Regions from separate parts of the Fictibacillus sp. S7 genome, predicted to be linked through region 1. Evidence: a T-box and tRNA genes for the amino acid it is inferred to sense, from the RefSeq annotation. Region 1 holds a T-box; the other holds one or more tRNA genes.
What was found. A T-box is a leader RNA that pairs with one kind of tRNA and senses whether it is charged. The one in region 1 lies ahead of metG (methionine--tRNA ligase), so its partner is inferred to be a tRNA-Met.
Positions count from the first base shown of each region.

Region 1 (12,233 bases):
CTTACACCTTCCTCATAGCTACATACCACGGCAGCAACAATCATAAACACCATGTGCCAAACAAATAAATCGAAATTTTATAAAAACTTGGGAAAATGAGATCAAAAACCCCTCACTTATTATAATATTTTCCGGTTCACTTTCCCAATTTTACTTTTTCCATTATATGCTACTATTTTTATATAACCTTCTTAAGGGGAGTTATCATGATATTACAAACAGAAAAGGCGTCTGAAGTCATTGAATTGCTCAGTCGATGGAATGTAAGTATGAGGGATCGGAATCTGGCAGTTGTCGAGGAATTAAATATTGAGATACAGGAACTGCTTGATCCTGCCGAATTGGATCATCAGGAACTGCTATGGCACTCTCTGCTGGAGACGCGGTATACACTCATCCATAAAAGGTATGACGACACCGAAGTCCTTTTGAAGCAACTGGAACTGCTTGAAGGACAACTTTCCCCTGAAATGGCATTTTATTATCACTTTTTTAACGGCATGTTTGCATCCAGCATGAACCGGCACGTGGATGCTGTTTCCAGTTATCAGATCGCCGAGCGTTTTTTAGGCTGTGTGGAGGATAAAATTGAAGTAGCCGAATTCTATTATAAAGCGGCTGCCGCCTTCTACCATACCCGCAAATTTTTGCTTGCCATCAGTTATGCAAAAATGGCCAGGGAGACGTTCGAAGAAGTTTCAAAGAATGATTTAAGATGCGCTGATTGTGAAAACATCCTGGGCTTGTGCAGCCTCAGCCTCAAACAATATGAACAGGCAGAAGAGCATTTTTTAGATTCACTGGATATCGCAGAAAAATTTAAAAGCGAAGAATTGCTCAACTTTATTCGCTATAACCTGGGATTTCTTTATTCTGAACAAAATTTATCCGATATCGCCATCCGGCATCTGGGCGAACTATACAGTAAAAAGTTTATCCCTCACAAGCTTTCCTTTCTGCTTGCACGTGAATACTTCAAGATGAATGATAAGGAAAATGGATTTTATTATCTTCATCAAGGCATGGATGTGTGCAGTAGCGTTCAAAATGAAGAGTATCTCCATCACCTGCAAATTTTAAATGCCCAGTACTCTGATCTTCCTTTCAGGGAAATTGAACAGATTGTTATTGAGCATTTGAAATACTTTGAAGAAAAACAGCTTTGGGGTTTTGTGCAGGACTATACAGAATCTCTTGCTACCCTTCTTCATCATGAAAAACAATTTGAAAAAGCCAGTACTTATTTTTACCAGGCGTTCCGCGCTAAAACCAAAATCGAAGAAATGGGGTATTTACGATGAAAAAAGCAAAAATTCTTTTGGGAACATTTTTGGTTTTGACCGCGCTTATCGGCGCAGTTGCAAGTAACGGAAGCTTAGAGGCCGAGCACGGCGTCATCCGCGACACTCCAACACATCTTTAATCAAAAAAAGAGCCGGCGGCTCTTTTTTTTGATGCATTCATTATTTTGTAGATAATCCCCGGGCATTGAAGATCCGATCAATCAACGTTCCATTTTTCCCGCGGTTAAGGAGCTTGTCTGCCTGTTTAATGGCACGTGCACCGTCATTGAAGGATGCATTTGGAGTCAGCGACCAATGAGACTGCAAAATGATTTTAGTGGCAGCATCCCGTCCCATTGCATTTGCCAATTCATAAAGAGGCTGAGACCAGATTTCCCCGTCGGCATGAACTTCACCTATCGCATCGTTCGGGTACACTTTGTTTTCATCGAGCCTGCGCAGGCAAGGGGGATCGCCTGCGGAATACGAGGTCGCATCCCACTCGGCTACACAAGCTCTGCCAAAGGATTTTCCGGAAAGTGCGTCTTCATAAACAGCACCGAGATAATCCCCAAAGCCTTCACCCATGGAGCCTCCTTCAATGGAATCTCCAAACCCCGGAACCTGGTTATCCTGTATGGAATGACCATATTCATGGGCAATAACCCCTGCGTCCTCCGCATCATCCACACCGCCTGATCCAAAGGTCAGATCCTTTTTGGTCGGGCTGTAAAAAGAGTTATCTCCTTTATATGTATTCACATTGGCTGTTATGGAGCGGTTATTGATGTTTGTAAAGCCGAGCAACTGAATGTAACGCTGCAGGCGGTCGATATGATAGTAGGCCATTACATCTTCAAACCGGTCATCGGAACGGGTATAACGGAAAACATTGCTTTTGTTATTTGTTTTTGCTTTGGAATAAACATTAACAAAATCACCTGTAAGTGTACCTGATCCATCAAGTCCCTGCAGCGCCACCGGTTTAAGCTGTGCGGTTAATTCCGGGGAATCGGCATCGTTATTATCTGCAAGATTGGAGGCACTTCCGCTTGACTCTACGGGGTTCGGATAAAATACTTGTCCCGATCCTATCGCTTTTTGGTTTAAGTCTTTCTTTTTCAACAATTTCCCTGTTCCTGCGTGAACGATGGTTTCCCATGCGCCAAAAGGTTTTTTTGCATGCACAATAACCTTGTATGCTGGTATGGCCTTTCTATTTTGGATCACATACCCAAACGTATTCTTTGTCGTTCCCCAATCTCCCTCTCCTTTGTCTCCTATCAACTTATGAGCTTTGGACTCTGCCTGCCCTTTGGAAAGCTTGTCCTCCACCCGCTCTACTGATGTGTAGGGAATATAGTCCGAGACCACAAGAGAAATTTCTCCTGAAGGATCCACTGTTACTGCGAGCTGTCTGCCGAATACTTGGTACCCATTGACCGTTTGCTGGTATCTCACGTAGCTCCCCGCCTCTGTCTGCACAGTATTGACATAAGAAAGACCGGAAAGATCCTGAGGAAGCTTTAATGCGCCCGCTTGTTCTTTTAAATAGGCATCTGCTCTTGCTTTCGCATTGATTTCTTGTGCTTTAACCATTGAACTTTGAGCCATGGGACTTCCTTGCTGGCAGACAGGCACTCCCAATGTAATTACGAGGGCTGCTGCAGCGGACCAGATCATTTTCTTTCTCATCATCTCTTTTTTCCCCTATTCTTTTTAAATTTTCAGACAGCTTAATTGTACGCTGTGAAAATAGAACCAGGCAATAGACACAATGAGCTATTTTTACAAGTTTTGGATATTGAGCAATCAGGGGAAAGTACTTTTCAAAAATATAAAAGTACTTCTTTTACCCGAATATACAAAGGCTTTCACTGAAAGAGAATAACCTGCTATAATAAGGAAACAATTCCTTTATTGAAAAGGCGATGATGAGAAAGAGTAGAATCTCACCATTTTTACACAGAGAGCTTCGGCAGCTGAAAAGAAGCACTAATGAAGATTCGAACATGGTCTCAGAGCTCTGTCCTGAATTCAGAACCTTGTGAGTAGGGAGCAGCGAGTGGTGGCACTTGTTATCAAAACCACAGTATAAGAGTGTTCTTTTTACTCACTCCGTACTTGCTGAGATGACAGGCGCAAGCCTCTCATGAATAAAGGTGGTACCACGGGCAGACCGGCCCCGTCCTTATCTGTTTTTTTAGATATGGGCGGGGTTTTTCTGTTGTTTAGTATGAATAAAAGGAGTTTCGGGAAAGGGTAGTAGAGACCGGGCTCAACAATGAGGAGGAATACTGATGGCTATTTTTATTGGAGGAGCGTGGCCCTATGCGAATGGATCTCTTCACACCGGGCACATTGCAAGCTTGCTGCCCGGAGATATATTGGCGCGCTATTACCGGTTAAAGAGTGAAAAGGTGCTGTATGTCTCAGGCAGCGACTGCAACGGAACACCTATCACGATCAGGGCGAGACAGGAAGGCATAACGCCTGAGGAAGTGGCGGACCGCTATCACACGGAGTTTGAAAATAACTTTAACGCGCTTGGTTTCTCGTATGACTGTTATACCCGCACAGATCATCCTCATCATCACAAAATCGTTCAGGAAATCTTTCTTTCTCTCTATAAGAGAGGGTACATTTATCCAAAAGAAATCGAACAGGCGTATTGCGAAACCTACGAACAATTTCTTCCTGACCGTTATGTTGAAGGCACCTGTCCGGTTTGCGGAAGCCATGCACGGGGAGACCAATGTGACAATTGCTCGACGATTCTTGATCCTTCAGACCTCCTTGACAGAACGTGCAAGCTTTGCGGCAAGCCACCCGTCTTCAAGCGGACCGAGCATTTATACTTTGCTCTTCGCTCCTTTCAGCAGGTACTGGAAAACGATGTGGAAGAAGCGGAAAAGAAGCACACCTGGCGGACTAATGCCATTCAGCTGACCAAACGTTATTTGCGGGAAGGGCTGATCGACCGGGCCGTCTCGCGTGACCTTTCCGTAGGTGTTTCTGTTCCGATTGAAGGCTATGAAAAGAAGAAAGTCTATGTATGGATTGAAGCTGTATCGGGATATTACTCTGCCAGTAAGCTATGGGCGCAATTAACAGGGAAAGATGATTCTCCGTTCTGGCAGGAGGATACCGTAACCTATTATGTCCACGGCAAAGACAACATTCCCTTTCACACCATTATCTGGCCGGCGATCCTCCATGGAATCGGGAATCCTGCCCTTCCCCGCCATATTGTTTCCAATGAATATTTGACATTGGAAAAGAAGAAGCTGTCCACAAGCAAGAACTGGGCGGTTTGGGTTCCTGATCTATTAGAACGCTATCATCCCGATTCCATTCGTTACTTTCTGACAATCAATGCACCAGAGAATCGTGACACAGATTTTTCATGGCGTGAGTTTATTTACAGCCACAACAGCGAGCTGCTTGGAGCCTACGGAAATTTCGTTAACCGAACCTTGAAGTTTATCGAAAAGTCGTTCAATGGACAGGTTCCCGATGGAGAAATCGCCAACATTGCAAGAGACGGGCTGCCTCCTCTCTATGATAGAATTGGCTCCCTCATCGAAGAGTCCCGCATTAGAGAAGGACTGGACGAGATTTTTTCCTACATCCGTTCTGCCAATAAATACTTTGATGAGCAGCAGCCCTGGAAGCAAATCAAAGATAAAGATCAAAGCAGGGTCAACGGTACACTCGCCACCTGTGTCGTTATCATTGCCAATCTCGCTCAGCTCCTGGAACCCTTTTTGCCTTTTTCCAGTCAAAAAGTACGTGAGACGCTCAAGCTCGACGGTACATCCTGGGAGATGGTTACTCCGAAAGATATTGTGGTTTCCGAAGTATCCCCGCTGTTTGAACGAATTGACCTTAAGCAAATTGATGAGGAGTTCAAACGATTGGGAAATGAGTTTTAACACACAAAAAGGAACGAAACCGTTTATATCGGTTCGTTCCTTTCGTTGTTTATACAGCTTTTTGATTCATGTGTTTAATCCATCTTCAAGATCTGATTCGTCCAAAGGATAACCCCACCAATGAAGTAAAGAAAAGACGTCACATAAAAGAGGGCACCGATTGTTAAAAAATCGATCAGGTGAAAAACGAGTGGAAGATTTTCACCCGTTTTACTCTGCACTGCTATGAGCTTTTAATCCCATTTTAAATTTTTTACGGATTATGAATTAATGGCTTCTGCCTCTTCCTTAGGAAAATCCGGAATCCAGTCACCGTGAGCTTGAATGAGATCGTCACATAGCGCAACGATGTCATCCAGTGAAAGCTCTGCAGCGGTATGAGGATCCAAAAATGCTGCCTGGTACAGATTATCTCGGCTTCCTGTGACTGCTGCTTCGATCGTCAGCAGCTGCGTGTTGATGTTCGTACGGTTAAGGGCGGCCAGCTGTTCAGGAAGCTCACCCATATAGCATGGTTTGATTCCGTTCCGGTCGGCGACACATGGAACTTCTACGACCGCTTTTGACGGAAGATTGGAGATTAAGTTTCCTTCATTCAGCACATTTCCGCCAAACACAAACGGCTGATTCGTTTCTATTGCTTCGATGATCCTTGATCCATATTCATGTGAACGCACATGGGTCAGCTGTTCATTATCCACGATGCTGTCGCGCATTTTTTCCCAGTCTGCGATCTGCTGCTCACATCGTCTTGGATATTCATCCAGCGGGATATTGAATTTTTCTATCAGTTCAGGGTAATTTCTTTTAATAAAGTAAGGGTGGTACTCCGCATTATGTTCTGAAGACTCCGTTACATAGTAGCCGAATTTATCCATGAGCTCAAAGCGCACCATGTCATTGTGCTTTTCTTTTTGCTTTTCTTTTGCACGGCGCTTGATTTCCGGATAGAGGTCTTCTCCGTTGCGCTTGATCTCCAAAAGCCAAGCCATGTGGTTAATCCCCGCAATGCGCTCTTCTATGCCATCTGCCGGAAGATCCAGCGATTCCAGTAAGTCTCTTGTACATACCTGCACACTGTGGCATAGCCCTACAGCCTTTATGGATGTATAGCGTAAAACAACACCTGTAAGGGAAGCCATCGGATTGGTATAGTTCAGAAGCCAGGCGTCAGGGCATACATTTTCCATGTCTTTTGCAAGATCAAGCATAACCGGGATTGTCCTCAAGGCACGGAATATCCCGCCGATCCCAATGGTGTCTGCGATCGTTTGCTCCAGGCCATATTTTTTCGGGATTTCAAAATCAATCACTGTGCTTGGTTTTTAGCCACCCACCTGAATTGCGTTAATGACATAGGAAGCACCTGATAAAGCGGGAATTCTCTCCGTATACGACTTAATTATAACGTCAGATTTCAGGTTCTTTTTAAGCTGGTTCAGCATCGCCTCTGATTCGCTGAGACGTTTAGGGTCAATATCAAACAGCGCAAATTCAAAACTTTGCAGCGCAGGTGACAGCATGCAGTCTCCCAATACATTTTTAGCAAAAATGGTGCTTCCCGCTCCGATAAAGGTAATCTTTTTCATTACGCTCTCCTCCAACATGCAATTTATTGTTATCGTTTTTCCAAAGATATTTGTAAGAATATTTGTTATACCCAATATTAAATCGCTTACATTCTATTATCAATGGTAAAATACTGTTTTTGGAGGGTAATAAATTGCTGAACCAGGTGTTAGAGAAGCCATACGGCAATAGCGTATTTCAATACCGCAAAAAGGATATTTCCATGCCTGCCGACCGGTGGTATGCAGGATGGGAGCTCCAAACCTCTTCCGTCTATCGGTGGAATGGGAATACACGGAATGATGGTGATAACACATTTATCTTTCAATACACAACAAAGGGGGAGGGAAGGATCAGGGTGAATGAAACAACCTATTCGCTGTTACCGGGAGACGCGTTCCTTGTGGATGTTCCAAGTGACCACGAATATTTGCTGCCTGATGAGAGCAGTGAATGGGAATTCATGTTCATCACTCTAGTGGGCGAAAGCACCAAAATGTGCTGGGAGGCATTCACGGAAAAAAGGGGACCCGTCCAGAAGATCCCCTACTCTTCCCGCGTGATCCAGCTTCTTCATCAAATCAACCAGGAAGCTGCCAACAAAGAAATCAAGGATGCCTATATGGCCTCAAGCCGCGCCTATGAGTTTATCATGGCATTGCACCGTTTTGGCCAGGGGTATACCGAGGATACCGTCCCCATGCCGGAAAGCCTGCAGCGGGCCATTACACATATCCATCAAAATATGAGCTCGCCGCTTCATCTGGAGGAATTGGCTGCTGTGGCCGGCTTGTCTAAGTTTTACTTTATCCAACTGTTTCAATCCCACCTCCAGACGACACCCATGCAGTACGTTACAAAGAAAAGAATCGAACAGGCGATGGCCTGGCTGTCGAATTCCACCATCCCGGTAAAGGAAATCTCGCGCCAAAGCGGATTTGATACCTCGAATTACTTTAGCAAGGTATTCAGACGGTATACTGGTGAATCGCCGAGCAGTTTTCGTGAACGCACCAGACACCGCAAATTTACAAATGTATTTTTGGATTAAAAAAACCTCATTCAAGATGGAATGAGGTTTTTAGTCTTCCTGTATGCTATTGAGTATTTTTCCGAGTGATTTCTTTAATTGGAAAAGCTCTTGGTCATCAAGATTCATATTTTCGAGCAAGGCACCTGGTATGCATGCCGCCTCCTCCTGCAGGGCTTCCCCCTTTTCGGTTAGAGAGACCATTACACTCCGCTCATCCTGTTTTGAACGCTGCCGAAGAATCAGCTCATGAGACTCCATACGCTTCAGCATCGGTGTCAGCGTACCCGAATCAAGGAACAATTTCTTTCCCAGTTCTTTGACCGACACTTCCCTCTGTTCCCAAAGCACCAGCAAAACCAGATACTGCGGATAGGTTACATCGAGTTTCTCCAGAAGCGGACGATACTGTTTGGTTATCTCCCTTGCTGCAGCATAAACCATAAAGCAGATTTGATTTTCCAATTTTAATGGGTCCTGTTCCATTTCTAACTCCTCTTTTCCCTTTCCAATTCCTTACTACACTATAAATGACAAAAAAAAATGCGTCAAATTAAATTTCGAAAAATTTAATTTTTGACAATCAGTAAAACGTGTGATAGATTAGCACCAAGCAATTAAATTGTGCACAACACAAATGATAAAAAGGAGAGATCTTTTATGTTAGATGCATTATATACAGCAAAAGCAACAGCAAACGGTGGACGACAGGGTAAAGTTAAATCCAGTGACAGCACCATCGACTTTTCATTGTCCATGCCAAAATCTCTTGGCGGAAAAGAAGAAGCAGGTGCAACCAATCCAGAACAATTATTCGCAGCCGGTTATGCCGCATGCTTCGACAGTGCCCTTCAGCTTGTAGCCCGTCAGGCAAGAAAGCGGATTGAATCCAGCGTGACAGCAGAAGTCAGTATCGGAAAAGATACAGATGGGGGCTTTGGCCTTGCCGTAGCTTTACATGCCAAAGTGAACGGAACAAGCCAGGAGGAAGCAGAGAAACTGATCGAACAGGCTCACCAGGTTTGCCCATACTCTAAAGCGACTCGCGGAAATATTGCGGTTACTCTCCACGTTTCAGCAGAATAATAATTAAGGCCAGTCTCTAACCTTTTAGAGACTGGCTTTTTCATGGGCAAATCAAATGACTTTTTAATTCGTGTCCGGTATAGTAGCTTAAACAACCAAAAACGGGAGGAATAAATATAATGAGTGCCATTGCTGTTTTAGCTACATTGAAAGCCAAATCTGGAAAAGAACAACAAACACAGGATGTTTTGCTCGAAGTCATGAAGTATTCCAGAAATGAAGAAGGATGTCTTCACTATAACCTGCATCAAGAACAGGCTGACCCACAAACGTTTATGCTGTACGAACTTTGGAGCGACCAGGAGTCCATCGACCGCCATATGGATACCGCTCATTACAAAGCCTATCGGACCAACATCGAACCTCTTATACATGATCGTCAGGTTCATAAGTGGAATCAGATCGATTGAAAGCAGCCTTTTGACTGACTACAAAAGACGATACTTGGAGGCATATTCTTCATGCACTTAAGCATACTTGATCAAGTTCCTATTCCTAAAGGGCAAACCGCATCTGAGACCCTGCTTCAAAGTGCAGAGCTCGCAAAGCTTGCCGAACAATGGGGCTACAAGCGCTACTGGTTTGCTGAACATCACAGTACAAAAGGGCTGGCAAGTACAGCTCCTGAGATTATGATGGCACATATCGCGGCCCGGACAAGAACCATCCGGGTGGGTTCGGGCGGAGTGCTGCTTCCACAATACAGCCCTTTTAAAGTGGCAGAAACCTTTTTGCAGCTTGAAGCATTGTATCCCGGGCGAATTGACCTCGGCGTGGGGCGTTCACCTGGAGGAACGATGAAAACGAGGCTGGCTCTGACGGACAGCATCAAAAAAAGCATGACGCAATATCCCCGTCAGCTTCTGGACCTAACTTACTATTTATCAGGATCTCTTCCTTCTGATCATCCGTATTACGGAATAAAGGCATCCCCGTCTGTTCCTTCACCTCCCCCGGTTTGGGAGCTCGGTCTCGGAGAAAACAGCGCACTGCAGGCAGCTTCACTCGGAATTGGATATGTTTTCGGGCATTTTATCCACCCTGACCGTGGACAGGAGGCATACAAAGCGTACTATTCAAACTTCGCTCCTTCCCCACTTCTTAAACAACCGGCAGGGATCACGGCCATCTTTGTTATTTGCGGGGAGAGTGATGAACATGCGGCAGAGCTCGCATTAAGCCAGGATTTATGGCTTCTTCGTGTGGAAAAAGGGCTCGACAGCAGAATACCGAGCCTGGAGGAAGCGCATGCCTATTCCTTTTCACAAGCCGACCGGGAAAAAATCAAGATCAATAGAAAGCGAATGGTAATTGGCTCATCCCAAACGGTAAAACGCCAGCTGGAAAGCCTGGCTGAACGTTATCAAACGAATGAATTTATGGTACTGACCAATCTATATTCCTTTGAAGAACGAAAGAAATCGTATGAGAGGCTGGCAGATATTTTTCTTTAATACTTCATTGCACAAAAAAGAGACCTTTTTAGGGTCTCTTTTTAATTATTTATAGATTTTCACGCGGTCTTCAAGCGGTTGGAATTCTTTTTCTCCTGGTACTGCAGCAGGTTTGCCAAACGGCATTTGTGCAATAAGGTTCCAGCTTTCAGGCACATTCCATTCCCGTTTAACCTCTTCATCGATAAGTGGATTGTAGTGCTGAAGTGAAGCCCCAAGGCCTTCGTTTTCAAGAGCAGTCCAGATAACCAATTGAAGCATCCCTGAAGAATGATGAGACCAGATTGGGAAGTTGTCCGCATAGGCTGCAAATGATTCCTGAAGTCCTTCAATCACTTTTTGGTCTTCGAAGAACAATACCGTACCATATCCGCTGCCAAAAGCATTCATTTTATCCTCGGTTGGAGCAAATTTGTCTGCAGGCACCATTTTGCGCAGTGTTTCTTTCGTAATGGTCCATAGCTTGTCATGATTTTCACCCAATAGCACAACAACACGTGCACTTTGAGAGTTAAATGAAGAAGGCGTATGCTTTACTGCATGCTCCACAATCTCCTGAATTCTTTCATCGGAAGCCACTGTTTCTTTACTGATTCCATAATACGTGCGTCGATCTTCAACAGATTTCAAAAAGTCCTTTGCCATGATGGTGTATTCCCTCCAACAATTTTTAATTTTAATTACTTTATATAAGTTAGTATAATTATTATATTTAATTACGTCAAGTACAAAGAAATAAATAAATTAGCCGATTAGCATGGTTAATTCTGATCAATAGCGGGAATTCTTTTTAAAACCCTAATGAGGAGGATTCACCATGAAAACATATGAAGTTAAAACGTATTTTCTTGAGGACGATGGCTTTATTCCCAACAACCCACGTCTGCCCGTTTTGTTTTATGAAGGTGTTTTATCCGAAAAACCTCAGCAGGCAGAAGAAATTTTCCTTTCCAACAACTGGCTGAACAGCTGGCAGGGAGGAGTATACGACTTTCACCACTATCACAGCAATACTCATGAAGCCCTGGGTGTGGTTTCGGGTTTTGCCACAGTTAAAATTGGTGGTAAATCAGGTGAGGAACTTCAGATTCATACCGGAGATGTACTTGTTCTCCCTGCGGGAACCGGACATATGAATGTGGATTCCAGCTCCGATTTTCAAGTGGCCGGTGCCTATCCAGAGGGGATGGACCATAACCTGATGCGGGGTGTTGACGGGGAACGTCCACGTGTTCTTGAGGAGATTGGTGCGGTTCCGCTTCCTGAAACAGACCCTTTATTCGGAACAGACGGCCCTTTGCTCCAGTATTGGCAGGTAAAATAAAAAGCGCCCGAATCATTAGCGATTCGGGCCTTTCTTATGCCATTGATTCTGGCGGCAGCGGCTCTTTTTTCAGCGTTGGTTTTCCTATTTTCGATTTCGTTTTGATGAGAGAAATGACGGCAATCACTAAACCACCTGTCGTATCCGCGATTAAATCCACCATTGTATCGCTGTTGCCTCCGCCCTGCAGTGTCATGTGAAACAGCTGATCCATGCTGAATTCATACATTTCCCACACTACCCCGCCTAACACGGCAAAAGAAAACACAAACCAAAACAGAAGCCAGGGGGAGATTTCTGTTTTTCCTTCCCTGTGGACCAGTCGTTCATAAAGAGCGATGGCCACAAATGCCAGCAGCGCCCCGCTCAGCAAATGAAGAAAGGTATCCCACCATCCCAATCCATAAAAATGAAGAATGGATCCTAAATATTGGGAGCCAAAAAGAAACACAAGATAGGAAAGTGTAATCGAAAGGTTAAACGCGAGTCTCGTGAACTTCGCCAGCACAAGCGGAATGGCGCCGCATAATACTCCTCCAATCGCGACCTGAT
Region 1 is NZ_QJKL01000001.1:2,005,265-2,017,497, forward strand. Features, by position in the region: gene DMO16_RS10270 (tetratricopeptide repeat protein) at 207-1,301, shown strand; gene DMO16_RS25165 (hypothetical protein) at 1,298-1,423, shown strand; gene DMO16_RS10275 (M36 family metallopeptidase) at 1,464-2,981, opposite strand; T-box leader at 3,206-3,479, shown strand; gene metG (methionine--tRNA ligase) at 3,584-5,218, shown strand; partial or broken gene DMO16_RS10285 (alpha-glucosidase/alpha-galactosidase) at 5,479-6,807, opposite strand; gene DMO16_RS10290 (AraC family transcriptional regulator) at 6,942-7,838, shown strand; gene DMO16_RS10295 (MarR family winged helix-turn-helix transcriptional regulator) at 7,869-8,303, opposite strand; gene DMO16_RS10300 (organic hydroperoxide resistance protein) at 8,478-8,903, shown strand; gene DMO16_RS10305 (putative quinol monooxygenase) at 9,023-9,313, shown strand; gene DMO16_RS10310 (LLM class flavin-dependent oxidoreductase) at 9,365-10,357, shown strand; gene DMO16_RS10315 (nitroreductase family protein) at 10,403-11,002, opposite strand; gene DMO16_RS10320 (cupin domain-containing protein) at 11,175-11,681, shown strand; gene DMO16_RS10325 (hypothetical protein) at 11,716-12,233, opposite strand, start outside.

Region 2 (12,233 bases), 1.6 Mb from region 1:
AAGGACATGACCAATAGAATCAGGGCAAGTGACCAAAGAACATTGTTTTCAACACTTCCAAATGTCGTGTGTCCCATATTCAGTGTAATAATGGTCGTCAATGTAGCCGAAGGGTCCGTGATGGCTGAAGGCAATGAACGAACATTACCGATAACCATTTGAACCGCAAGAGCTTCTCCGAAAGCCCGTGCCATCCCGAGTACAATAGCTGTTAATAGCGTAGGCATAGCTGCCGGAATAAGTACTCTCCAGATCGTTTGCCAACGGGTTGCCCCAATCGCATATGAGGATTCTCGTAATCCTTTCGGAAGGGAGCTCATTGCGTCTGTTGCAATACTCGTTACAGTAGGCAAGATCATAATGGAGAGAACGATCATCCCAGCGAGCAAGCTGAATCCTTGTCCGCCAACAGTATCCCGAAGGAACGGAACAAGAACAGAAAGGCCGATGAATCCATAAACAACAGATGGAATACCAACAAGCAGCTCGATAACCGGCTGAAGAATCTTTTTTCCCCAAGAAGGAGCAATCTCGGTCATGAAGATGGCACCGCCAATACCGAGCGGAGCCGCTATTAAAGCGGAAAGAATAGTCACTGCAAAAGATCCCAGTATGAACGGAACTGCACCATACAATGGATTCTCTGCCGTTGGATTCCACTTCGTGCTGGTTAAAAATTCATATATACTTACGCCGTTGCTGATAAATGCCTGCAACCCTTTGGACCCAAGAAAAATGGTAATCGCAATGGTCGCCGAAATAATCAATAGAGCACTGGCCAACACCAGGTATTTTCCCCGCTTCTCTTTTTGTAGTGCGGATTTGTTTGATTTCTTTAACAGCCTTTGGCTGGCTGCCATGGTCATTGTCTTGTTATCCATTTTCGTACCTCCCCAAAACGCCCTAACAGGGTAAATATCCATTATGGTTTGGACACTTACCCTGATAATAGGCTTCTTAATGGTTCACTCTGTTACTTTTTTGTAACTTTTCCTTCAGCATCACGTTTTACTTCCATTTTGCTTGCAGGAATATATCCTTGCTCAGGTACAAGATTGTTTTGGATATCGTTGCTCATCATATAGTCAAGGAACTGTTTTTCCAATCCTTTAGGCTCACCTTTTGTATAAGAATGCTCATAAGCCCAGATTGGGAATTTACCTTTTTGAACATTTTCGTCTGTCGGTTTTACACCATCAATGCTAAGTGGAGTAACACCGCTTTTGTCCGTGAAGTAAGAGAATGCAAGGTAACCGATAGCTCCAGGTGTTTCTTTGATCAATTTTTGTACTGTGTTTGATGAATCTTCTGTTGCAGCACCTTCGACTGGTTCTTTTCCATCAAGAGCATATTTAACGAAAGTAGCTCGTGTTCCGGAAGAATCGGGACGGTTAATCAATGCAATCTTTTGATCTTTTCCGCCAAGTTCTTTCCAGTTTTTGATTTCACCAGTGAATACTTTGATAAGGTCTTTTTTAGAAATATCCTTGATACCTACTTCAGGGTTAACAGCTGCAGACATACCAACTACTGCGATTTGGTGATCTTTAAGCTTGTCCGCTGGGATGCCTTCTTTCTCTTCAGCAAAAACATCAGAGTTACCAATCTTAACCGCGCCTTCTGACACCTGGCTTAAGCCTGTTCCGCTTCCGCCGGCTTGTACTTGAATATCAGCATCAGGGTTCTTTTCTTTGAATTGTTCTGCTGCTGCTGCTACAAGCGGCTGCATTGCACTTGAACCGGAAACCACGATTGAACCGGAAGCTTTTTTCCCTCCGCCGCCATTCGCACTGTTGTCTTTATTATTGTTTCCACATGCTGTGGCAACAACCAGGATTAATGCCATTACTGCCAAAAGATAAACGGATTTCATTTTTTTCATTGTCTTTGGTCCCTCCAAAATGTTTTAAAAGATTTTTTGTTGATAGAGATTTTGCTATTTCTATACTGTCGTTGTCTCTATCGCCCACCCCCAACAATCGGTTAATCACTTCACATCTACTACAATAAGCGAGCATTATTAACGCTGTTTGAACCTAATGTTAAGAGATTGTAAAGAAAGCACGACATCTGTACTAGTGTTTCTGCCTAAAAACTATTTATGCACAAAAAAAACGCGCCCAAAGGACGCGTTTTCTTTACAAACAGCTAGTTATTTCGTCTTATTTCCGTCTTTTTTTAATTTAAAGTAGGCATCAAGTGCCCCTGAACCGATCTCAAGGTTGATTGAACCTTCACGGACTTTTGGAACCACAACCGCAAAAGAGACTTCCGGGTTGTCATACGGTGCATAACCAACAAGGGTTTTATTGTTTAATCCCGACTTAACATCAACCTGAGCGGTACCTGTCTTTCCTGCCGGCTGATAACTCTTGTTTTTAAAATACGCAGCCGCCGTACCATGGCTTCCCACCATAACCTGGCGGAAGCCCTGATGGACCACATCGAGGTATTCTTGTTTCATTTCAATTTTGTTCATAACATGGGGTTCAAATTTGTAATCCAATTTGCCAAGCTTTCCTGGCTGAGTGGAAGGTTCCCGTACTTCTTTTAAAAGATGCGGCTGCATTCGGTAGCCATTGTTGGCAATGGTCGATACATACTGAGCCATCTGCAGCGGTGTATACGTATCAAACTGTCCGATGGCAAAGAACATCGCCTGGGCAAGCTGATCGCTCATACCTGTGTTATAGCCTGTCGCTTCAGAAGGCAAATCAATTCCTGTTGGTACGCCGAGACCGAATTGGCTGTATGAATCCCGCAGTACTCTGAACGCCTCGTCCACGTGATGGTCAATAAACCGTTTATGTGAATAATCATAGCCAGCAAGCTTCATTGCGACATGCCACATATAAACGTTGGAAGAAGCCTCGAGTGCCTCCACTGGTCCGATGCTGCCAAGACCTGAGTGGGCAGATTTCATTTTCCTTCCGTCACCGAATACGAGCGGAGCATCGTAGAAATGCGTGGCTGGTGTAATCGCTCCCTTCTGCAGTCCAGTGAGCACTGTCGCACCTTTTACGGCAGAACCCATCTCAAACGAGTTATACACCGTACCGAATGGCGCGTTTTTATATTGGCCGGTTTTTGTATCGTATTTTTTTCCCGCCATGGAAAGAATCTCTCCATTTTCGGGATTCATCATAACGACATAAGCTTCCGTAAGATCCCGGTTGGCATAGGCAGATCCGCCGGATTTTGCTTTTTTCATGGCCTTTTCAATCACGTCTTCCACTTTTTGCTGAAGCTCCATATTAACGGTTAGCGTAAGGTCCTTGCCCCTTGAACCTTCTACTTCTACCGGTTCGCCAACCGGGTTCCCTGCTTTATCGGTTACATATCTAACACTTGATTTTTTTCCTCTGAGCAACGATTCGTATTGCTCTTCAAGAAAACTGGTTCCGACTAAATCATTTCGTTCGTTTCCTCGTGATAAATAAAAATCCATTTTACTGGAAGGGATTTGTTTGACCTGTCCAAACAACGCTTTGAACGTATCACCATATGGATAATCCCGTTTGGCATCGGGCTTAATATCAATGCCGGGCAGATCGGAAAGATGCTCACTGATTGTGGCGATCTCCTTTTGTGATGCACCGATTTTAATACGCTGTGGTGTCAGGGCATATCCGCTGTCCATTTCCCTCTTGATCGCCAGTACCTCAATTTGATGAGGAGTAAAGGAATCAAGATCCTTTTTGGTGATCCGGTCAAGCATAAGCTTGTAATACTGATCATCATTCAATTGCTTCTTTTCAGCGGGCGAAATGCGGCTTTCTACTTCCTTTTGATGCAGAAAGATAAAATAATCCTTTTTATCCCGCTCTGTTACATTTTTTGTGTCCTTTTTGATATAGCCAGCCAACTTTTCGGCAATCGCTTCACGGTCTTCCGCACTTGTTTTTTGTGTACGTGTATACGTAATGGAATATACCGGTTTATTATCCACCGCTACACGGTTTTCAGTATCCATCATCTTCCCTCTCGGAGCATCCAGCCGTGCGGTTACATTTTCCTTTTTATCCGCGGAGCGCTGATACTCTTCCCCCTGGACAATCTGTACATACCCCAGACGGAAAATTAAAATTGAGAAAAGAAAGAACACCGCAAGAAATAAGGCGTTCAGACGTATAGGGACATGATTCTTTTTCTTCGTTTCTTTGGTCATTCATTCCACCCTTACCTATGTATGGAAAGAGTTTCTGCTCATTTCCATTTTCCACAAATTGATTTACTACAATAATAGTAACAGTAAATCACTGTTTCGGAAAGAAAAATGTCACACTCTGCTGCCGTCTTCTCGATCTGTATTGTTCTGTGAGTAGTTGGATACAATGTCTGATTTTGGAAGGGTCGAAAATCGAATGGACCGCACACAAAAGTAAATGACAAAATGCCCGGCTCCAAGGATTGGAAGCAATAGAGGAATGCTGTAGTCCCCATTAAAGAACTGAATCGTGATCAGCAGAATAACAATCGAAAGGATTCGTCCCGCATTTAAAAAAAGTTCTCTCACAACAATATACTCCACTCTCATCGGCCCTGCATTGTCACATCTCCCGATCACATCATAAGTCAGAGAAACATATGGCACGAGAAGAAGAGGATAGGCGATCGAGATCACAACACCATAAAACATTAAAAGAGGAAAGGTGACATTCATTAAAAACAAGAACGGCGAAAGAAACAGGATCAACCCTCCAACAAAGATGGATTTTTTCCTTCGTTCCTTGTTCATGTACCGGGATACAACAAAATAGCCGATAAAAGATACTGCCGATTGAACAAGACCGAACGTGCCAAGCGCAAATTCACTGTCTGAAATAATATAAACCCAGATGACGATCAAAAAGATAAATGTGCCTTCTCGAATCCCTTGAAAAAAATGGGCATACAAGATTCGCGCCCAGTTTCGATTGTATGCCCGGGATTTAAGGATTTGCCATATATGAAACTTCCCTTCGGCTTTTTGCCGCTTCAAGAAAAAGCTGATGACTACAGCTGTAAAAAACAAAAACAACGAGACGGTAAAAATAATGCGATAGCCAGTAAACTTATCCAGCTGGGAAATTAAGAATCCCGAGGTTATAGGTCCAACCATACCTGATAACGAATTGAATACACCAAGATAACCGTTAAAGGAATCACGCGTGTCCGGCTCAGTCACTTCAAACGTCAACACGTTAAAAGCCAGCCAGTAGAACCCTGAGCCCGCACCAAGAAGACCTCCCAGCAAGAGAAGACGCTCGCTTGCCTGTTCTCCCAGAAAAAGCACAAACAAATAAAACAGCGACAGGATGGTAACACCAATTCGAAGTACAATAACCCTGTCAATTTTTTTGGTTAATCTCCCCGCAATAAAAAAAGCAACAGGCTGAATGCACACAATGGATAAATTATATAGAGCAATGTCTCTCAATTCTCCCGACTGTTTCCACAAATAAATGTTAACGAATGTATTGGACAAAGCGGTGCTCAGCGCGAACAGTCCGCCAATCACAAGCAATAAAAGCAATTCCTTCGTTCTGTCTGTATCTCCGAACAATTTAAATTTCATAATCTCGCCCCTTTGCAATTCACATGTAGTTTTCACCACTTATAAGGGGCTATTCGCCAATCGGAAAATTGGTTTTTATTGTAATTCCAATAAAAACAAAAGCCGGCTCCCCTGAGGAAACCGGCTTTCACCTGAAATACTTGCTTATTTTGCTTCGTTGTAGCGTTTTTCAACTTCATCCCAGTTTACAACATTCCAGAATGCGTTGATATAGTCAGGACGCTTGTTTTGATACTTAAGGTAATAAGCGTGCTCCCAAACATCAAGTCCAAGAATTGGTGTTTTGCCTTCCATTACAGGGTTGTCCTGGTTGGGAGTGCTTGTTACTTCCAACTCACCGTTATTTACAACAAGCCATGCCCAGCCAGATCCGAAACGGCCTTTTGCAGCGTTCGCGAACTGCTCTTTGAAAGCTTCAAGGCTTCCAAATTTGTTGTTGATGGCATCAGCCACTTCACCAGTTGGCTCATTGGATCCGCCTGGTTTAAGGATTTCCCAGAACAAACTGTGGTTCGCATGCCCGCCGCCGTTATTGCGTACAGCCGTGCGAATGTTTTCTGGCAGAGAATCAAGGTTTTTCAGAATGTCAACCAAGTTTTTGCTTTCAAACTCGGATTGGCCTTCAAGAGCTGCGTTCAAGTTGTCAACATATGTCTTGTGATGACGGTCATGGTGGATATTCATCGTATCCTCATCAATGTGTGGTTCAAGTGCGTTTGCGGCGTAAGGTAAAGCAGGCAGTTCAAACTTTGCCATGATACATCTCCTCCTTGATATGTAGTTCATTTTTTATTTCATTTTGGGAAACCCCAAATTGAAAACTTAGTCAACAAGAATGTTTAATAAGTAGCACAACACATACATTATCAGATTTACCCTTATCTTTCAACGATAAACCCTTATTGGAAGAAGCTTATTTTTTACGAGGGAATAGAGCGCTATGCCTTGTTTTCATTGAAATGGATTAAAAAGCGGTAAATTCCCTGCAAAATGCACAGTTTTGCAATTTTTTTTGTTAATCTTCGACTGGAGAGTAACAGACCTCTCCCTTTTGGAATGAAATTTTGTCTTAAATGTCCATACATTAGCGGATGATATTTAATTATTCTCAAAACTCCTGTGTTTATTCTCAAAATGAACCGATTTATTCTCAAAATAGCCCCTTTTACTCTCAAACCGTATATGTCGACACTAATCAGCATATTCGACGCATTTATTTTGAAATGTTGTAAACAAAAAACCTTTGCCAAAACGGCAAAGGTTACGTATGTATAGAAATGGTGGCTCGAGACGGAATCGAACCGCCGACACGAGGATTTTCAGTCCTCTGCTCTACCGACTGAGCTATCGAGCCACTTTGGTTGCGGGGACAGGATTTGAACCTGCGACCTTTGGGTTATGAGCCCAACGAGCTACCAGACTGCTCCACCCCGCGATGATATTAAGGTTTTGGACGATGAGTCCGAGTTTGTTGTCTCTTCCTCTACACGCTGTTTCTTGAAGTGTATCCGTCGAGACAAGCCATCATTGGTGCTGATTCACCGTCGTAGGCTTGCTCCACCCCGCGATGATATGTTACGAATGTTATTCCTCTTTACAAAGTAAATGGAGGAGGTAGAGGGATTCGAACCCCCGCGAGCCGCTAAGCCCCTGTCGGTTTTCAAGACCGATCCCTTCAGCCAGACTTGGGTATACCTCCGTATGATTGTATGTGGTGGACCCTGTAGGACTCGAACCTACGACCAATCGGTTATGAGCCGACCGCTCTGACCAACTGAGCTAAGGGTCCATGTGGTTTTATTTAGTATATCATATATGTAAGTATAATGGGGCGACCGATGGGAATCGAACCCACGAATGCCGGAACCACAATCCGGTGCGTTAACCACTTCGCCACGATCGCCATCGCCTAAAAAATATGGTAGCGGCGGAGGGGATCGAACCCCCGACCTCACGGGTATGAACCGTACGCTCTAGCCAGCTGAGCTACACCGCCATAGTTGGCTCCACAGGTAGGACTCGAACCTACGACCGATCGGTTAACAGCCGATAGCTCTACCACTGAGCTACTGTGGAACAATTATGTTGTCCTCTAAGGGACAAGAATTACTATATCATTTTTCCATTATGTAAGTCAACTCTTTTTTCAACAGCCTTGGTTGGCCGTTGTCGAGAAGACAGATATAAATATAGCATGTTCCCATCCGCTTAGCAAGCACTTTTTTATAAAACCACATACAAAAAGTATCCAATCATAATCAATTGAATGACGATCTTAACTACCGTCCCTCCCAAAAAGCCAAGGACCGAGCCTACACCGACTCTGAAGGCATCCATGGGAGATTTGCGTCCAATAACGAGTTCAGCCAGAAACGCCCCGATAAATGGACCGGCAATAATACCGGCCACCGGAATGACAAACGGACCGACAAGCAGGCCGATGGTACTCCCCCATATTGCCGCTTTCGAACCTCCCCGCCTTTTGACTCCATATAAATTGCTGACATAATCCACAACAAACAAACTCGCCAGCAGAACGGACTGCACAACGATAAAAAAGATCGTGTATGAGTGAAAGGAATAAAACAAGCCATACAAAACAAACCCCAGTACAAGAAACAGTGCGCCTGGCAAAATCGGATAGATTAAGCCTGCAAAGGCCAACAGAAAAGACAAGATGATCAGCGTCCAATATAAATAATCCAACGTTTCACCTCCAACTATCCTCGCATTTTTTATCGCTCAAGAACAGCTTCAGCAATATTGACGGAATGATCACCGATCCGTTCGAGATTGCTGATGAAATCAACATAGACAACACTTTCCTGGCCGGTGCTCAAATTATTGTTGATATCCTGAATATGCTTCTTTCTCAACGTTCTTTCCATTTCATCAATATCATCTTCAATGGACAGTACCTCTTCAGCCATGAACTTATTATTGGTCTCAAGCGCCTTAATGGCCTTTTCCAGACACGACTGGGTAAGAATCATCATATTCTCAAAATCCCTGGAAGTGACCTCTGAAAGCTTAATATTGTTTCTAGCCATAAAACAGACCAGATCAATCATATTTTTCATATGGTCCCCCACTCGTTCGATATCCTTGCAGAGGTTGAGCAGCATCGTATGCTCAGTTGATTCGTTTTTTGAAAGAGAATGAATCGATAATTTTACGAGAAATTTTGTGATTTGTCGGTCAAACCGGTTAATTTCCTCTTCATACTGCATGGCAGTGTCAGCATAACGGTTTTTTCGTGTTTGAAAAAAAAGCAACGCCAGTCTAAGGCCATCCCGGGAATAGGCCGCCATTTTCAGCAATTCCTGTCTCGCCTGATGCAAGGCAAATTCAGCTGAACTGTTAATCACTTTTTCATCCAGCTTCACCGTTTGGGTATCAACGGTCCATTCATCATCCCTGATCAAACGGGTAACAGCATAAACCAACAATGAAATGAACGGAAACAAAATTATGACGCTTGCGACATTAAAAAAGCCGTGTGCAAATGCGATTTCCATCGCCGGCTGTAAATTCATCGTGCGTGCGAACCATTCAATAATGCTTTTGTAGGGGATAAAGAAAATGAAAAAAATGACGGTGCCGATTACATTAAAAAGCACATGAACGAGCGCCGCACGCTTGGCATTCTGAGAAGCTCCGATGGCTGCAATTACTGCGGTGATGGTTGTTCCAATGTTTTCACCAAACAATACAGCAAGGGCACCGTTCAGATGAATCCAATCCATGGAAAACATTTGTTGAAGAATTCCTACAGTTGCACTGGAGGATTGCATAAACATAGTAGCTAGTGTCCCAATGGCTATCCCCAAAAAGGGCTGGTCATTAAGATGGTCATTTAAATTTTTAAAATCTAGGACTTGCAGCGGCTCAATTCCCGATGCCTTCAACTGTATTCCAAAGAACAGTGCGCCAAGTCCAAAAAGAATTCGTCCAATGGAAATATATTTATAGCTGCGAATAAAGAAAACAAAGAATCCACCCACTGCGAGCAAAGGCAAACCGTAGGCTGCAGCATCAAAGCCAATAATAAAAGTGGTAAAAGTTGTGCCTATATTAGCTCCCATAATGATTCCCACTGCCTGTCTCAATGTAAGCATGCGTGCATTAACAAGTCCGACAGTCATTACAGTGGTGGCGGAGCTGGACTGAATTAATATCGTAAAAAACAGACCAGTGAGAACCCCTGTATATGGATTTGTTGTTAAACTGTCAAGAATGTTTCGTAGCCGGTCTCCGGCAGAATTCTGAAGCCCTTCGCCCAAATATTTGATTCCAAAAAGAAAAAGGCCGAGTCCGCCCAAAAACTGAAACAGCATATCCTGAACACTCAATGTATTTGACAACCCCTTTTTACTAATCATCCTTCTGATATTATCTAGTTTTATAAATGTTCTGTAAAGATGCTTCCGAAAACCTTAACAAACCAATGGCTGCACATTGTTTGTTTTCTCATTATTCGCTAAAATTAATAGAGACCATTTAGGAAATGAGGAGTTACATGAGAATTGTCAATCATTTTATTAAGAGTCTGTATTCCCCGCAGACTGTGGCGCGTCTACGCTTTCAAGGGGTTGGAAAAGCAATCGGATACATATTTTTTCTTATTTTTCTCACTTCCATTCCCTTTGGAATTACATTTTCCATGGCCTTTAAATCAGGCACCGAGGAATTTGAGCAATCCATGAAGTCCGATATACCTGATTTCACGTTAAAGGATGGAAAGCTTTCTTCACAGCTCAAAAAGCCCGTCATTCAAACCGATGACAATCAAACCTTTATCTTTGATACCACGGGAGCCGTAAAGGAAAGCGACCTTAATAAGTACAATGATGTCATTGCCATGTTAAAGAACAAGGCGATCATTACATCGGGTGGTGAAACCCAAGCCTTTCCGTATCAGACGCTTGGCGATATGACACTGACCAAACAGGATGTGAGTTCCTGGATCAATAAACTTTCGGATTTGCTTCCTATTTTGCTTCCATTGATTTTTTTGTTCATTTACCTCTTTACTGTAGCCATGAAGTTTATTGGCGTAACTGTCCTCGCCGTCATCGGCCTTGTTTTGCAGAACATCAGCCGCCGAAGCCTTAATTACAGAAGATTGTGGGTCATGTCCGCCTATTCCGTTACCCTGCCTACGGTTTTCTTTGCGGTCATGAAGCTTTTACATACCGAGGTGCCCTTCTCTTTTATCATTTATTGGGCAGTGGCTTCCCTCTTCCTACATCTTTCCATTAAAGAAACACCTGATCCACAAGCATAAAAAGAGGAGCCGGTTTCGGCTCCTTTTCGTATGGCCTTTTACTTTTGGAAAAGACCTTTTATGCCATCTATGATGGAAATAATGAAATCAATGAATTTTTGAAGAAACGATTGTGTTTCTTCTTTATTGAGAAAACCATCAAGATTATCTCTGACGTTATGCAGCTGGTCTTGAACGCTATCCCAGTTAATGTTCAAATCCTTCATTTTATTAAAAAGGGAAACCAAGCTGTTTAATTCATCATCTGTCAGTGTGATTCCCAGTCGTTCAGCTACGCGTTTGATCAAATCACGGAGTTCATCCTCGCTCTTTACCGGATGATCCGCAAGCTCTTGCTTGATTTCGGTAATCAGCTGAGTCGCTTCTTTTGTTCCAATACGGTCACCAAGCTGAGCGGTTTTAACCACTTCCTCATTGGCTACCTGCTTTTTTTCTTCGGGAATGTTTACATCTGCTTTTTGTTCATATGCTTTTAAAATTCCTGTAAGGGCGGCTGTACCCGATACCTCAAATGGGGCGGTCACATAAATGTCGGCGTCTTTAACACCCGCGGTAACAAGAGCATTCACAATCATGCTGTCTGTTACCCAATTGATGTTTTTAGCTTCAACATGAAGCCCTTTCCCCTTTTCTGCCAGGGTAACTTTTGAAGATGAAATCGCCCGGGTGCCCAACTGGGCCTTTGAAACATATTTACCGAGATATTGATGTTCCTCCTCGTTCGTTACGGTAACAGTATCCACATCTGAGGATACGCCCATTTCATTCAAAATTTTTGTTTTTTGATCCGGAGTCAAATCTTCCCCCAATGTAACGATGACATCACCGGGAGCTGCGTCAGCAAATGCTTTTAAAGGAACCATAAAAACAAGTGCAAGCAGCATTGGAATTAACCATTTTACATTCCGATTCATGTTTATACTCCACCTCATAATTTGTTTTTCCCATCTGTACCCATGTATCTTTCTCTCTCTTTTTAAGATACATCTCCCATTTTACACCACACATCTTTCTCCCCGCAAACTTATCCTTGAAGCTTCAACAGCGATAAAAAAGGAATAAATTGATCGCTCGTACATATACATGTCCTAAATAAAGGAGGACAAGCTTATGAAAAAGTTTATATACATTTGCCTCACCCTTGTTGTCGTTTATACGATTGCCTATGATCTAAAGGTTGGTACCCTTCAGCCGTACAATCAAAAGGCTGCTCCTGTTGCCGCAATTAGTATCCAAAATAGCACACCTTATCAAAAGGTCAAAATTTCTTCCGGAGATACAGTACTGTCAGTGATTGAAAGACTGAATCCATCCTCCCTTTCCAAACCGATCCCCGACCTGGCAAAGGACTTTCAGCGTTTGAATCACGGAATACGTCCGGAAAGTATC
Region 2 is NZ_QJKL01000001.1:361,882-374,114, reverse strand. Features, by position in the region: gene pstC (phosphate ABC transporter permease subunit PstC) at 1-866, opposite strand, end outside; gene DMO16_RS01870 (phosphate ABC transporter substrate-binding protein) at 974-1,882, opposite strand; gene DMO16_RS01865 (peptidoglycan D,D-transpeptidase FtsI family protein) at 2,153-4,168, opposite strand; gene DMO16_RS01860 (MFS transporter) at 4,280-5,557, opposite strand; gene DMO16_RS01855 (superoxide dismutase) at 5,702-6,313, opposite strand; tRNA gene DMO16_RS01850 (tRNA-Phe) at 6,836-6,911, opposite strand; tRNA gene DMO16_RS01845 (tRNA-Met) at 6,916-6,992, opposite strand; tRNA gene DMO16_RS01840 (tRNA-Ser) at 7,164-7,256, opposite strand; tRNA gene DMO16_RS01835 (tRNA-Ile) at 7,270-7,346, opposite strand; tRNA gene DMO16_RS01830 (tRNA-His) at 7,385-7,460, opposite strand; tRNA gene DMO16_RS01825 (tRNA-Met) at 7,477-7,553, opposite strand; tRNA gene DMO16_RS01820 (tRNA-Asn) at 7,559-7,633, opposite strand; gene DMO16_RS01815 (DUF456 domain-containing protein) at 7,781-8,263, opposite strand; gene DMO16_RS01810 (Na/Pi cotransporter family protein) at 8,293-9,909, opposite strand; gene DMO16_RS01805 (DUF1189 domain-containing protein) at 10,077-10,844, shown strand; gene DMO16_RS01800 (DUF1002 domain-containing protein) at 10,883-11,758, opposite strand; gene DMO16_RS01795 (hypothetical protein) at 11,955-12,233, shown strand, end outside.
Region 2: it encodes a tRNA-Met, which carries the amino acid that the T-box ahead of metG (methionine--tRNA ligase) is inferred to sense. The anticodon was not compared.